Regions from separate parts of the Variovorax sp. LjRoot84 genome, predicted to be linked through region 1. Evidence: predicted binding sites of a transcription regulator. Region 1 holds the regulator's gene; each other region holds the start of a gene.
What was found. The regulator LexA, encoded in region 1, represses DNA repair genes until DNA is damaged. The targets are predictions, from matches to a motif close to ACTGTATNNNNATACAGT.
Positions count from the first base shown of each region.

Region 1 (4,546 bases):
GCTGAGGATCGACAGGAGCGCGATCGTCGCGAACGCGGTGCGCCAGCCGAAATGACCGCCGATCAGCGTGCCGAGCGGAAGGCCCAGCACCGAGGCCATGGACCATCCCAGAAAAACGAAGGTGACGGCGCGGCCCCGCTGCTCGGGCGGCACCAGCAGACCCACGCAGGCGGCCGCCTGCGGCGTGAAGATCGCGGGCGCGACGACCGTCAGCATGCGCACCACCAGCAGCCCGCCGAAGTTCGGCATCAGCGTCGCGAGAAGATGCCCTGCCGCATACCACAGCATGGTGCAGGCGAGCAGCACCCGGCGGTCCCAGCCCGCGACCACGGCCGCCAGCAAGGGAGCGCCGAGGCACATCACGACGGCCGCCGCGGTGATCAACTGGCCGGCGGTAGCCGCGCTGACTTGCAGCGAGGTGCTGAGTTCGTTGAGCGTGCCGGGCACCACCATCACGCCCGTCCCGATCACGAAGTTGCCCGCCAGCAGGGCCCACAAAGCTGCCGGCAGCGCAGGCTGTTTCAACGGCGGACCTGCAGTGCGCCCGGATTCACGATGTTGGTCGGGTTGCCCTTGATGAAGCTGACGACGTTGTCGAAGGCCTGGCCGAAGTACATCTCGTAGCTGTCCTGCTCGACGTAGCCGATGTGCGGGGTGCAGATGCAGTTCTCCAGGCGCAGCAGCGCATGGCCTTGCAGCGGCGGCTCGCTCTCGAACACGTCGACGGCTGCCAGCCCGGGCCGGCCGCGGTTGAGGGCCGCGAGCAGCGCGTCCTGTTCGACCAGCTCGGCGCGCGAGGTGTTGACGAACAGTGCGGTGGGCTTCATGCGCGACAGATCCTCGAGGGTGACCAGGCCCCGTGTTTCCTCCGCCAGCCGCAGATGGATCGACAGCACGTCGGCCACGCTGAAAAAGATGTCCCGGTTCGGTGCCACCTGAAAGCCGTCGGACCGTGCCCTGGCGCAGCTCTCCTCGCGGCCCCAGATCACCACCTGCATGCCGAAGGCCTGCCCATAGCGTGCGACCAGCTGGCCGATGCGCCCATAGCCCCAGATGCAAAGCGTCTTGCCCTTGAGCACCGAGCCGAGCCCGAAATTGGGAGGCATCGAAGCCGACTTGAGCCCCGACTGCTGCCAGGCGCCATGCTTGAGGTTGCTGATGTACTGCGGCAAGCGGCGCATCGCCGTCATGATCAGCGCCCAGGTGAGTTCGGCCGGCGCCAGCGGCGAGCCCGTGCCTTCGGCCACCGCGATGCCTTGCTCCGTGCACGCATGCACGTCGATGTGGCTGCCGACCCGGCCGGTCTGCGAGATGAGCTTGAGCTTGGGGAGCTTCTCGATCAGCTGGCGAGAGATCTGTGTGCGTTCACGGATCAGCACGATCACGTCGGCATCCTTGAGCCGCACCGAGAGCTGCCCGATGCCTTTGACCGTGTTGGTGTAGACCTTGGCCGCGTACGCGTCGAGTTTGGAAGCGCAGCGCAGCTTGCGCACCGCGTCCTGGTAGTCGTCGAGGATCACAATGTTCATGGCATGCCATTGTGCCTCGCACCATCCGCGTACTCCGTGCCCTGCGTTCCACAGGCGCACGCTGCCCGGGGATAACCCAGGCTCGGTACGGCTTCAATTGCCGATCGGCATCGCCTCGCTCAATGCAGGCGGCTGGCGCGCGGCACGGTGTCCGCCGCTTCCAGGGCGGCCAGCCGATCGAGTTCGGCGCAGACGTCCGCCATGCGGCCCGAGATCACGACGCGGCCCGCGTTCTGGCCGGGGCGCTGCGCATCGACCGTGCGTACCACGCGCAGGGGACGCGTCGGCGCGGGTGCAGAGGCACAGCTGGGCCGAATGCCGACATAGCGAAGGCCGGACGAACGCCTGCGGCGCGAAGGCATCCAGCGATCGGCCAGCGATTGCAGCGGCATGAACAGATCAGCAAGGCTGAGAAGAGCGATTCCCATGTGAACTCCAGAAAAGTCAGAGGTTGAACACAGGCAGGATTGCTTTCATCGGCTGCTACAGGGTGATGGCCCTCGGCCATACGCCCGCCACCTGTCGCGGCCGGGGTTTGGACCCCCTACATGAGCATCGTGTTGCGGATCAGGCCTACGGCCAAGCCTTCGATCTCGAAAGGCTCGCCGGGCTGAACGACGATGGTGGGGTAGTCGGGGTTTTCGGCATGCAGCTCGATGACCTGCTTGTTGCGCTTGAGGCGCTTGACCGTGACTTCGTCGCCCAGCCGGGCCACCACGATCTGGCCGTTGCGGGCTTCCTTGGTGGCTTGCACCGCCAGCAGGTCGCCATCCATGATGCCGGCGTCGCGCATGGACATGCCACGCACCTTGAGCAGGTAGTCGGGCTGGCGCTGGAACAGGGTGTTCTCGACGTAGTAGGTCTGGTCGACGTGCTCCTGCGCGAGGATGGGCGAGCCTGCAGCCACACGGCCGATCAGCGGCAGCGCGAGCTGGGCCATGCCGGGCAGCGACAGGGAGAATTGGTTGTTGCGCGATTCGTTCAGCGAGCGCAGTGCGTCGCCCTTGAGGCGGATGCCGCGCGAGGTGCCGCTCACGAGTTCGATCACGCCTTTGCGTGCCAGGGCCTGCAAATGTTCTTCGGCCGCATTGGCCGACTTGAAGCCCAGTTCGGCGGCGATCTCGGCACGCGTGGGCGGGGCGCCGGTGCGTGCGATGGCGCTCTGGATCAAGTCCAGAATCTGCTGCTGGCGGGCGGTAAGCTTGACGGCGAACTGCATTGATGACTCCTTGCGGCACTGGCTGAATATCCAGTACCTGTATTTTTAACCAGTTTCCGGAGGTTTGGCAAGACATGGTCGATACCCTTCGAGAAGGCAAGCGCCGCGTGATCGTTCTGGGCACCGGCGGCACCATCGCCGGCCGCGCTACGGCGGCCGGCGACAACATCGGCTACACGGCCGGGCAAGTAGGCGTGACGGAACTGCTGGGCGGCATCGAGGCGCCCGAAGGCATCGCACTCGCGGCCGAGCAAGTGGCGCAGATTGACAGCAAGGACATGAGCTTTGCGATCTGGCGTACGCTGGCCGAGCGCTGCGCCCATTGGCTCGCCGAGCCCGACGTAGCGGGCCTCGTCATCACCCATGGCACCGACACGCTGGAGGAAACAGCCTTCTTCCTGCAGTCGGTGCTGGCTCCGTCGAAGCCGGTGGTCCTGACCTGCGCGATGCGGCCCGCGACCGCGCTGTCGCCAGACGGCCCGCAGAACGTGCGCGATGCGATCGCGGTCGCGTCCAGCCCCGGCGCGCTGGGCGTGGTGGCCGTCTGCGCGGGCACGGTGCACAGCGCCTTCGACGTCCAGAAGGTCCACACCTACCGGCTCGACGCCTTCGACTCCGGCGATGCGGGACCGGTGGCCTATGTGGAGGAGGGCGCGGTGCGCGGCCTCCGAAGCTGGCCGGTATCGCCGCAACAGGATGCGCGCGAGCTCTTCGAACGGATGACGAATGCCGCCCGCTGGCCCCATGTGGAAATCGTGATGAGTCATGCGGAGGCGCGCGGCAGCCTGATCGACACACTGATTCGCGAGCGCCAGTCCGGCGCCGCCGAGCCGGTAGAGGGCCTGGTGCTCGCGGCCACCGGCAACGGCACCTTGCACCTTGCGCTGGAAGAAGCCGCGCTGCGGGCGCAGGCTGCCGGCATTGCGGTCGTGCGCGCCACGCGATGCACGCAGGGCCGCATCCTGCCGGCGCCGAATGCACTCTTGCGTGACGCGGGCGCACTGACTCCCGTCAAGGCGCGCATCGCGCTGGTGCTGGAGCTGATGGCAGATCAGCCGGCCGCCGATTGAGGCCATGTTCAGCGCTCTGCAATCGCACTCGTGGGCCTATCCGGCGCTGGAGGCGGTGCACATCATCGGCATCGCACTCCTGCTCGGCAATCTCGTGGCGCTCGAGCTGCGGGTGTTCGGACGTGCGGCTGCCTTGCCGGTGCAGGCGATGGCCAGGCTGTCGCTGTCGATCGCGCTCTGCGGCTTCACGCTGGCGGCGGCCAGCGGCTCGCTGATGTTCGCGACCCAGCCGGCCGAACTGCTCGCCAACCGGGCCTTCGTGATCAAGATGGGATTGTTGCTGGCCGCCGGATGCAACGCGGGCTGGTTCCACGCGCGAAGGTCCTTGCGCAAACTCGATGCGCTGGCGCGGGTACAGATGTTGTTGTCCACTGCGATCTGGCTGGCCGTCGTGTTCTGCGGCCGCTGGATCGCGTACTGAAGAGAAGAAGGAGTTTTTCCGATGAAACGTCGCAGCATCGTCATCGCCGCCGCATCCCTTCCCGTCGTCACCCCGTTCGCCTGGGCGCACCACGGCTGGAGCAGCTTCGACCAGGGGCGTCCGCTCTACCTGGAAGGAAAGGTCGTGCGCGCGCGTTGGCAGAACCCGCATGCCGAGCTGGTGATCGAGGTTCCGCCGGGTCTCAAGGTGCCGGCAGACCTCGCAACGCGACAGCCGCCCGCGCAGAGCGCGCCGGTCGATGGCCCCGGACTTCTTGCCAAGGCGACCGCGCCGCGCCGCGCCGATC
Region 1 is NZ_CAXUTE020000001.1:2,674,454-2,678,999, forward strand. Features, by position in the region: gene ACSQ9I_RS13550 (MFS transporter) at 1-525, opposite strand, end outside; gene ACSQ9I_RS13555 (D-2-hydroxyacid dehydrogenase family protein) at 522-1,529, opposite strand; gene ACSQ9I_RS13560 (hypothetical protein) at 1,649-1,957, opposite strand; gene lexA (transcriptional repressor LexA) at 2,074-2,748, opposite strand; gene ACSQ9I_RS13570 (asparaginase) at 2,823-3,818, shown strand; gene ACSQ9I_RS13575 (hypothetical protein) at 3,823-4,239, shown strand; gene ACSQ9I_RS13580 (DUF6152 family protein) at 4,261-4,546, shown strand, end outside.

Region 2 (4,546 bases), 3.3 Mb from region 1:
TGCTCTTGGCGACCTTCACGCCGCCGCCCTTGCCGCGGCCGCCCGCGTGGATCTGGGCCTTGACCACCCACACGGGGCCGCCGAGTTTCTGGGCGGCTTCCACCGCCTCCTGCACCGTGTATGCCGGAATGCCTCGCGGCACAGGCACGCCGAACTTGGCAAGAATTTCCTTGCCTTGGTACTCGTGAATCTTCATGAGGGTGTCTCTCGGAACGAGGTTGAGAACGGGAGAATTTGGCTGTTGTCCGCGGGCCACGGCGATTGGGGAATCGGGCGGCGGACAGCAGGCGACTGTATCATGGTGCGCCGCACCAACGGCCCGCCGTGGCTGCGGCCAATACGTAATTTCTTCTTACGCGACTTCCCAGGTAATCCGAGGCTTCCACCATGCCCAAGGTCTTCATCGACGGCGAAGCCGGCACCACCGGCCTCCAGATTCGCGAGCGGCTCCAGCAGATGCCGCAGATCGAACTCGTGAGCATCGCGCCGGAGCTGCGAAAGGACGTGGCCGCCAAGCGCGAGCTGATGGCCGGCGTCGACCTGGTGGTGCTCTGCCTGCACGACGATGCCGCGCGCGAGTCGGTGGCGCTCATCGACCAGCTCGAAGGCCAGGGCCGCCGCCCCAAGATCATCGACGCCTCGACCGCGCACCGCACCGCCGCAGGCTGGGTGTTCGGCTTCCCCGAACTGGTGGCCGGCCAGAAGGAGGCCGTGGCCAAGGCCGAGCGCGTGGCCAACCCCGGCTGCTACGCGACCGGCGCGATCGCGATCGTCCGCCCGCTGGTCGATGCCGGCCTGCTGCCGGCCGACCATGCGATCGCCCTGCCCTCCGTCAGCGGCTACTCGGGCGGCGGCCGCACCATGATCGAGGCCTACGAGGGCGGAAAGGCACCGCTGTTCGAGACCTACGCGCTGGGCCTCAAGCACAAGCACATCCCCGAGATCATGAAGTACACCGGCCTCACGCGCCGGCCGGTGTTCATCCCCTCGGTCGGCAATTTCAAGCAGGGCATGCTGGTGCAGCTGCCGCTGCACCTGGACGAGCTGCCCGGCCGGCCCAAGGCGGGCGACCTGCAGGAGGCGCTGGCCGCGCACTACGCGAAGAGCAATACGCCCGAAAAGTTCGTGAAGGTGCTGCCGCCCACCGAGGACGGCAAGATCGACGCCCTCGCGCTCAACGACACCAACGAGCTCGAGATCCGCGTGTTCCCGAACGAGGACCACCGCCATGCCGTCGTCATCGCGCGGCTGGACAACCTGGGCAAGGGCGCCAGCGGCGCCGCGGTGCAGAACCTCAAATTGATGCTCGGGCTCTGAGCCGCGCGGCTCAGGCCTGCTCGAGCAGCTGCTTCAAGGCCTGCAGGTCGCGCGCGATCCAGGCCGCATCGCGTTCGTAGGCCTGGTCGTCCATACCCGGCAGGCGGAGCAGCGTGAACTGCAGTTCGCAACGGCCGGGGCTCACCTCGATCACGCGGAACGGCACGTAGACCTCGGGGGCGCCTTCGGGGGCGCCCTCCGGCAACACCCAGTGATCCATCACGCCGAGTTCATTGGCCGGCGCAAAACGCAGGCGCGCACGGCCCGACGAGGTCTGAGCGACCCAGTGCCCGCCCTCGCGGCTGACCGCGCCGTCGGCCAGGCCGCTGGCCCATTCGGGCAGGCGCACCGGGTCGGCCGCCACTGCATAGGCGCGGCGCCAGTCGCAGGCCACCTGCCGCGTGATCACGCGCGACAGGGGCGACTTGTTTTCATTCATCGGGGTCATGTCGGAGCACCTTGGCGACGACGGCACTGGCAAATCCGCGCGCCAGCAAAAAGCGCGTCTGCTTCGCGCGCTCCGCCGCGTCATGCGGCAGCGTGCCGAAGCGCTGCCGCCACACTTCGAGCGCACGGTCGAACTCGCTGCCCGAGAGGCTTGCGAGCGCTTCGGCCACCGCTTCGGGCGCAACGCCCTTGTGCAGCAGCTCCTGGCGCACGCGCGCGGCGCCGTGCCGGGCCGCGCGCTGGTGCAGCACCGACTGCACCACCCTCGCCTCGCTGATGAAGTCTTTGGCGGCCAGCTCGTCGAGCGCACGCGCCAGCGTGCCGGGCTCTTCTTCGTACTTGGCCAGCTTGCGCTCGAGCTCGCTGCGCGAATGCTCGCGCTGGCTCAGGAGACGCAGGGCGCGGCCTTTGAGAGAAGGAGCGCTGAAAGCCATTGCACGAGGCTTACTTCTCGGCGGGCGTGACGTCTGCCGCTTCGGCCAGAAGCGGAATGCCCAGCGATTCGCGCACCTTGTTCTCGATCTCGCGCGAGAGCGCCGGGTTCTCGCGCAGGAACTCGCGCGCGTTGTCGCGGCCCTGTCCGATCTTCTCGCCGTTGTAGGCATACCAGGCGCCCGACTTGTCGACGATCTTGGCGTTCACGCCCATGTCGATGATTTCGCCCTCGCGGCTGATGCCTTCGCCGAACAGGATGTCGAACTCGGCCGTCTTGAAGGGCGGCGAAACCTTGTTCTTCACCACCTTGACCTTGGTCTCGTTGCCGATCGCCTCGTCGCCCTTCTTGATGGTGCCGATGCGGCGGATGTCCAGGCGCACCGAGGCGTAGAACTTCAGCGCATTGCCGCCGGTGGTGGTTTCGGGCGAGCCGAACATCACGCCGATCTTCATGCGGATCTGGTTGATGAAGATGACCATGCAGTTGGTCTTCTTGATGGTGGCGGTGAGCTTGCGCAGCGCCTGGCTCATCAGGCGGGCCTGCAGGCCGGGCAGCGAGTCGCCCATTTCGCCTTCGATTTCGGCCTTGGGCGTGAGCGCGGCGACCGAGTCGATCACGATCAGGTCGACCGCGCCGGAGCGCACCAGCGAATCGACGATTTCCAGCGCCTGCTCGCCGGTGTCGGGCTGGCTGATCAGCAGGTCCGACAGGTTCACGCCGAGCTTCTGCGCGTACTGCACGTCGAGCGCGTGCTCGGCATCGACGAAGGCGCAGGTGCCGGCCTGGCGCTGCATCTCGGCGATGACCTGCAGCGTGAGCGTGGTCTTGCCCGAGGATTCCGGACCGTAGATCTCGATCACGCGGCCGCGCGGCAGGCCGCCGACGCCGAGCGCGATGTCGAGGCCGAGCGAGCCGGTGGAGACCACCTGGATGTCTTCCAGCGCCTCGCCTTCGCCCAGCCGCATGATCGTGCCCTTGCCGAACTGCTTTTCGATCTGGGCCAGCGCGGCCTGGAGGGCCTTGGCCTTTTCGCTGCCTGCGACCGAGATGCTGGTGCCTTTGACGAGTGCGTCCATGTGGAAATCTCCTTGAATATCAACGGGTTGTGTTGGGCTCATCCAATCTGCTTTTAATCACAGGCTGGATGCTTGAACAGTAGTGTAGAGGTTGATGGATTCGAGTAAACCCATTTTTTGGTCAGTTTGCTTTACTATCGATCGCACTTGATAGACGCTGCATTTCCGATCGACCCCGACGCCTGGCGCCAAACCCACCTGGGCCGCCTGCTGGGCCATGCCATGCGCCGCTTCGACGAGCGCGTGCTGGCGCTGATGGCGCACGATGCCGACGTGCCGCTGGCGCTGTCGAACCTCGCGGCGCGCGCGCAGGTGAGCGCGGCGCACATCCACATCACGCGCCATCTGTCGCGCGAAGGCTCGCGCCTGACCGAACTCGCCGAGCGCGCCGGCATGACCAAGCAGGCCATGGGCACGCTGGTCGACCAGTGCGAGGCCTGGGGCCTGGTGACGCGCGGCCCCGACCCGCTCGATGCGCGCGCCCGGCGCGTGCTGTTCACCGCCGACGGCCTCGCCTGGCTGGAAGCCTTCCGCCATGCCGTGGCGCAGGCAGAAAAAGAGTTCCGCGCCAGCGTCGGCGACGAGATCGCCACCGTGGTAACCATCGGTCTCGAAGCCTATGCCGCGGCCTAGAATCCCAGCGTCTGGAGACACGCCATGCGAATACTGATTGCGGAAGACGACCAGGTGCTGGCGGATGCCCTGCTGCGCAGTCTGCGCACCTCGGGTTCGGCCGTCGACCATGTGGCGACCGGTTCGCAGGCCGATGCCGCGCTGATGACCAACAGCGAATTCGATCTGCTGATCCTCGACCTCGGCCTGCCCAACATGCACGGCCTCGAAATCTTGAAGCGGCTGCGCGCCCGCGGTTCGCAGCTGCCGGTGCTGGTGCTGACGGCGGCCGACAGCGTCGAGGAACGCGTCAAGGGCCTGGACTACGGCGCCGACGACTACATGGCCAAGCCCTTCTCGCTGCAGGAACTCGAGGCGCGCGTGCGCGCGCTCACGCGGCGCGGCATGGGCGCCACCAGCAATGCGATCAAGCACGGCCCGCTGGTCTACGACCAGGCCGGCCGCGTGGCGACCATCGACGGCAAGATGATCGAGCTCTCGGCGCGCGAACTCGGCCTGCTCGAGGTGCTGCTGCAGCGCGCCGGCCGGCTGGTGAGCAAGGACCAGCTGGTCGAGCGGCTCTGCGAGTGGGGCGAGGAAGTGAGCCTCAACGCGATCGAGGTCTACATCCATCGGCTGCGCAAGAAGATCGAGAAGG
Region 2 is NZ_CAXUTE020000001.1:5,986,745-5,991,290, forward strand. Features, by position in the region: gene sucC (ADP-forming succinate--CoA ligase subunit beta) at 1-196, opposite strand, end outside; gene argC (N-acetyl-gamma-glutamyl-phosphate reductase) at 388-1,317, shown strand; gene ACSQ9I_RS29505 (SRPBCC family protein) at 1,328-1,765, opposite strand; gene recX (recombination regulator RecX) at 1,749-2,198, opposite strand; gene recA (recombinase RecA) at 2,209-3,276, opposite strand; gene ACSQ9I_RS29520 (MarR family winged helix-turn-helix transcriptional regulator) at 3,424-3,909, shown strand; gene ACSQ9I_RS29525 (response regulator) at 3,934-4,546, shown strand, end outside.
Region 2: the regulator LexA is predicted to act here: its motif matches at 3,340-3,357, upstream of recA (recombinase RecA).

Region 3 (4,546 bases), 3.1 Mb from region 1:
ACTCGATGTCGCGCAGGATCTGGCGCGCCTCCTCGAACTGCTCGGCGTTCAGCATGCGGCTGCGCATCATGAAGCTCACCGCGCGGCGCGTGTCCATCACGTTGCGGCGGATGCGGCCGTTCAGGTCCTCCTGCCGCGCGATCGCGGCCAGCACCTCGCCGGCCAGTTCGTCGCTGACGTTGCCTTCCAGCACTTTCTTGCCCGCGACTTCCAGCTCGTCGTAGATGTTCTCGAGCGAGTCGGCCGAGTACTCGGCGTCGGCATCGAAGAGCTTCAAGAGCACTTCCTTGGCATCCTCGATCAGGCCGGGTGCGCGGCGCGCGCGCATGCGCAGCAGGCGGAACACCGGCACGTCTTCGTCGTGAATCGAGAACAGCACGCCGCGGCTGCGCAGTTCGGTGTTGTGCTGGTTGAGGATGAAGGCGACGCGCACGGAGCGCGGGTTCTCGGCGTCATCGATCAGGAAGTCGCTGCGTACGTGCAGCTCGCCGTTGTCTTCTTCGTAGAAGCGCGCCGACTCCTCGATGTCCTCGTCCATCGCATCCTCGGGGATGGACAGGCCGTAGTACTGCTTGATCCAGCGCTTTTCTTCGAGTGTGGGGGATTCGAGATCGACCCAGATCGGCTGGAACTGAGAGAGCTCTTCGAGGGCCTCGATTTCTTCCTGGACAAGGCGGCCGTTGGCGAGCGTGAAGATATTGAGCATGGCTCACTCCCGGTGAATTTTTGTGGCGGTTGGCGAGGGTTCGGGGCGCTTTCAAGTCCCTGGCCAACAACGCATCACAGGGGAGTTGAAAGCTGCCGAGGCGGAACGGTTTCCATGCAAAGTCTCCGGTTGCAGCGAGGCGCGATTATGTCATCGGCCCCGGCGCTTTTCCGCTGGCATCTGGATGGACATCCAGTAAAGTCGCGGCGATGCAAAGCCTCGCGACACCCGCACCCACGAGCCAGGCCGAGCGCCTCGCGGCCGCGCTCGCCACGCTCAACGACGAGCAGCGTGCGGCGGTGGAGCACGGTGTCGGCACGGCCCTCGGCGAGGCTCCGGAAGACCAGCGGCCGCTGCTCGTGATTGCCGGCGCGGGCTCAGGCAAGACCAGCACGCTCGCGCATCGCGTGGCCCACCTGATCGCGCGCGGCGCCGATCCGCAGCGCATCCTCTTGCTGACCTTTTCGCGCCGCGCGGCGCAGGAGATGGAGCGCCGCGCGGGCCAAGTGCTGGCGCGCGTGCTCGGCCTGAAATCCGATGCGCCGCCGGCCTTGCCCTGGGCTGGCACCTTCCATGGCATCGGCGCGCGCCTGTTGCGCGAACACGCGGCGCAGATCGGCCTGCACGAGAACTTCACTATTCACGACCGCGGCGATGCCGAAGACCTGATGGGCCTGGTGCGCAACGACATCGGCCTCGCGTCCATGGAGCGGCGCTTTCCGCGCAAGGGAACCTGCCTCTCGATCTACTCGCGCGCCGTCAACAGCTGCGCGCCGCTGGCCGAGGTTCTCGCGCATGCGTTTCCGTGGTGCGCCGAATGGGGGGCCGAGCTCAAGCGCCTCTTCGGCGCTTACGTCGAAGCCAAGCAGGCGCAGCAGGTGCTCGACTATGACGACCTGCTACTGTACTGGGCCGAGATGGTGGCGGAGCCCGCGCTGGCGGCGCAGATCGGCGCGCGCTTCGACCACGTGCTGGTCGACGAGTACCAGGACACCAATCTGCTGCAGGCCGCCATCCTGCGCGCGCTCAAGCCCGACGGCCGCGGCCTCACCGTGGTCGGCGACGACGCGCAGTCGATCTACTCGTTCCGCGGCGCGACGGTGCGCAACATCCTCGACTTTCCGCAGCAGTTCACGCAGCCCGCGCGGGTGGTCACGCTGGAGCGCAACTACCGCTCGACCCAGCCCATCCTCGATGTCTCCAACGCGGTGATCGCCGCCGCTGCGGAGCGCCACGCCAAGACTCTCTGGACCGACAAGCCCTCGGCCGGACGGCCGCAGCTGGTGCTGGTGCCCGACGAAGCACAGCAGGCCCGCTTCGTGGCCGAGCGCGTGCTCGCGCACCGCGAAGGCGGTCTGGCGCTGAAATCGCAGGCCGTGCTGTTCCGCAGCTCGAGCCACAGCGCCGCGCTCGAGCTCGAGCTGGCGCGGCGCAACATCCCCTTCGTCAAGTACGGCGGCCTCAAGTTTCTCGAAGCCGCGCATGTGAAGGACCTGCTGGCGGTGCTGCGCTTCGCCCAGAATCCGCGCGGGCGCATGGCGGGCTTTCGCGTCACGCAGCTGATTCCGGGCATCGGGCCGGTCAGCTCCACGCGGCTGCTCGACGCGATGGCCGAGGCTTCAGACCCCGGTGCCGTCGTGCAGGCCTTCGTGCCGCCTGCCGCCGCGAAGGAAGAGTGGGCGCGCTTCGCGGCCATCTATGCCGAATTGCGCGCGCCCACGCTCGCCTGGCCGGCCGACATGGAGCTCGCGTTGCAGTGGTATCTGCCCCACCTCGAGCGGCTTCACGACGATGCCGGCCTCAGGCGCGGCGACGTCGAGCAGCTCGCGCGCCTGGCCTCGGGCTATGCCTCGCGGGAGCGCTTCCTGACCGAACTCACGCTCGATCCGCCCGAAGCGACGAGCGACCGCCCGGGTCCGCCGCTGCTCGACGAGGACTACCTGATTCTCTCGACCATCCACTCCGCCAAGGGGCAGGAGTGGCGCTCGGTGCACGTGCTCAATGTGGTCGACGGCTGCATCCCCGCCGACGTGGCGCAGGGCGCACAGGAGCTGGAGGAGGAGCGGCGCCTGCTCTACGTGGCGATGACCCGCGCGCGCGATCACCTGCACCTGCTGGTGCCTCAGCGCTTCTACGTCACGCAGCAGGCGGCGCGCGGCGACCGGCATCTGTACGCCGGCCGCACGCGCTTCATTTCGGCCGCCGATGCCGAGCGCTTCGACGAGCAGACCTGGCCGCCGCCGCCCGAACGCGCACCCCATGTACCGCCGCCGGCGGCCACGATCGATCTGCTGAGCCGCATGCGGGCCGCGTGGCGCTGAGCGCCGCGCGAGGTCTTTAGCACTATCAAATCGATAGCGCGCCGTGAGCGTGGGCGGGCGATGCCGGGGTTTGCCATGGAAGGGATTGCAATTCGATGACAGCATGGGCATAGTGAACCGACCTTCCCCCGTTCCTCTCCCTCCCCCTTCCTTCTTCTTTCCTTCCCCCGCGTTTCCCCATTTCGCCGGCCACGCTTCACCCTGAAGCGGGGTCTTTTTCCCCAACCGTCAATCCAGGAGGTCATTCATGAATTTGACGATCAGCGGTCATCACCTCGACGTCACCCCCGCCTTGCGCAGCTACGTTACGAGCAAGCTGGACCGAATCACCCGCCATTTCGACCAGGTGGTCGATGTGAAGGTGATCCTCACGGTGGAAAAGCAAAAGGAAAAGGAACGCCGGCAACGCGCCGAATGCAATATTCACGTCAAGGGCAATGACATGTTCGCGGAATCGAGCCACGCTGATCTCTACGCCGCGGTCGACGAGCTGGTGGACAAGCTCGATCGGCAGGTGGTCCGTCACAAAGACCGCCTGCAGGACCACCATCACGAGGCGCCGAAGCGCGTGATGTAGTACCTCTCCGGGCAAATACTCTTGCGGGCCGCCTCAGGGCGGCCCTTTGCTTTTTGCGGAGCAGGTGCATAATCGCCCCCGCCCCGCCCCAACATGAACCGACTCGCGTCCATCCTGCCGCCCGCTCAAGTCCTCGTGAGCGTTGACGCCACCAGCAAGAAACGTGCTTTTGAAGAAGCGGGCTTGCTGTTTGAAAACCTGCACGGCCTGGGCCGTGCCCTCATCACCGACAGCCTGTTCGCCCGCGAGCGCCTGGGTTCCACCGGCCTCGGCCACGGCGTGGCCATCCCTCACGGGCGCATCAAGGGCCTCAAGTCGCCGATGGCCGCGGTGTTCCAGCTCGCGAATCCGATCGGTTTCGACGCGCCGGACGAGCAGCCGGTGGTGCTGCTGATCTTCCTGCTGGTGCCCGAAGCGGCCACCCAGAAACACCTTGAAATACTTTCGGAGATCGCGGAGCTGCTCAGCGATGCCGGCCTGCGCGAGCAGATCAAGTCGAGCTCCGACGCCGCCGCGCTCCACGCCCTGATCGCAGGATGGCAGTCCGCCCAGGTGGCCTGAAGCGCATCCGCATGAGACAGTCTGGCGCATGAAGCCGACCGTCATCAGTGCCGACGCGATGTTCGAGGAGTTCCGCGGCTCGCTCCGGTGGGAGTGGCTGGCGGGGCTGGGCGCCTCGGAGCGCCAGTTCGACCCCGGCGTCATCAGCCGCGCCCAGTCGGCCGCCGACCTGGTGGGCTACCTCAACTACATCCATCCTTATCGCGTGCAGATTCTCGGTGCGCGCGAGGTCGCCTACCTGACGCGCGGCACGCCCGACGATTGCGTGCGGCGGATCGCCCGCATCGTCACGCTGGAGCCGCCCATGCTGGTGCTGGCCGACGGCCAGCCGGCGCCCGACGAACTCCTGTCGATCTGCGAGCGGGCGCAACTGCCCCTGTT
Region 3 is NZ_CAXUTE020000001.1:5,781,790-5,786,335, reverse strand. Features, by position in the region: gene corA (magnesium/cobalt transporter CorA) at 1-706, opposite strand, end outside; gene ACSQ9I_RS28530 (ATP-dependent helicase) at 916-3,027, shown strand; gene hpf (ribosome hibernation-promoting factor, HPF/YfiA family) at 3,275-3,604, shown strand; gene ACSQ9I_RS28520 (PTS sugar transporter subunit IIA) at 3,698-4,165, shown strand; gene hprK (HPr(Ser) kinase/phosphatase) at 4,194-4,546, shown strand, end outside.
Region 3: the regulator LexA is predicted to act here: its motif matches at 886-903, upstream of ACSQ9I_RS28530 (ATP-dependent helicase).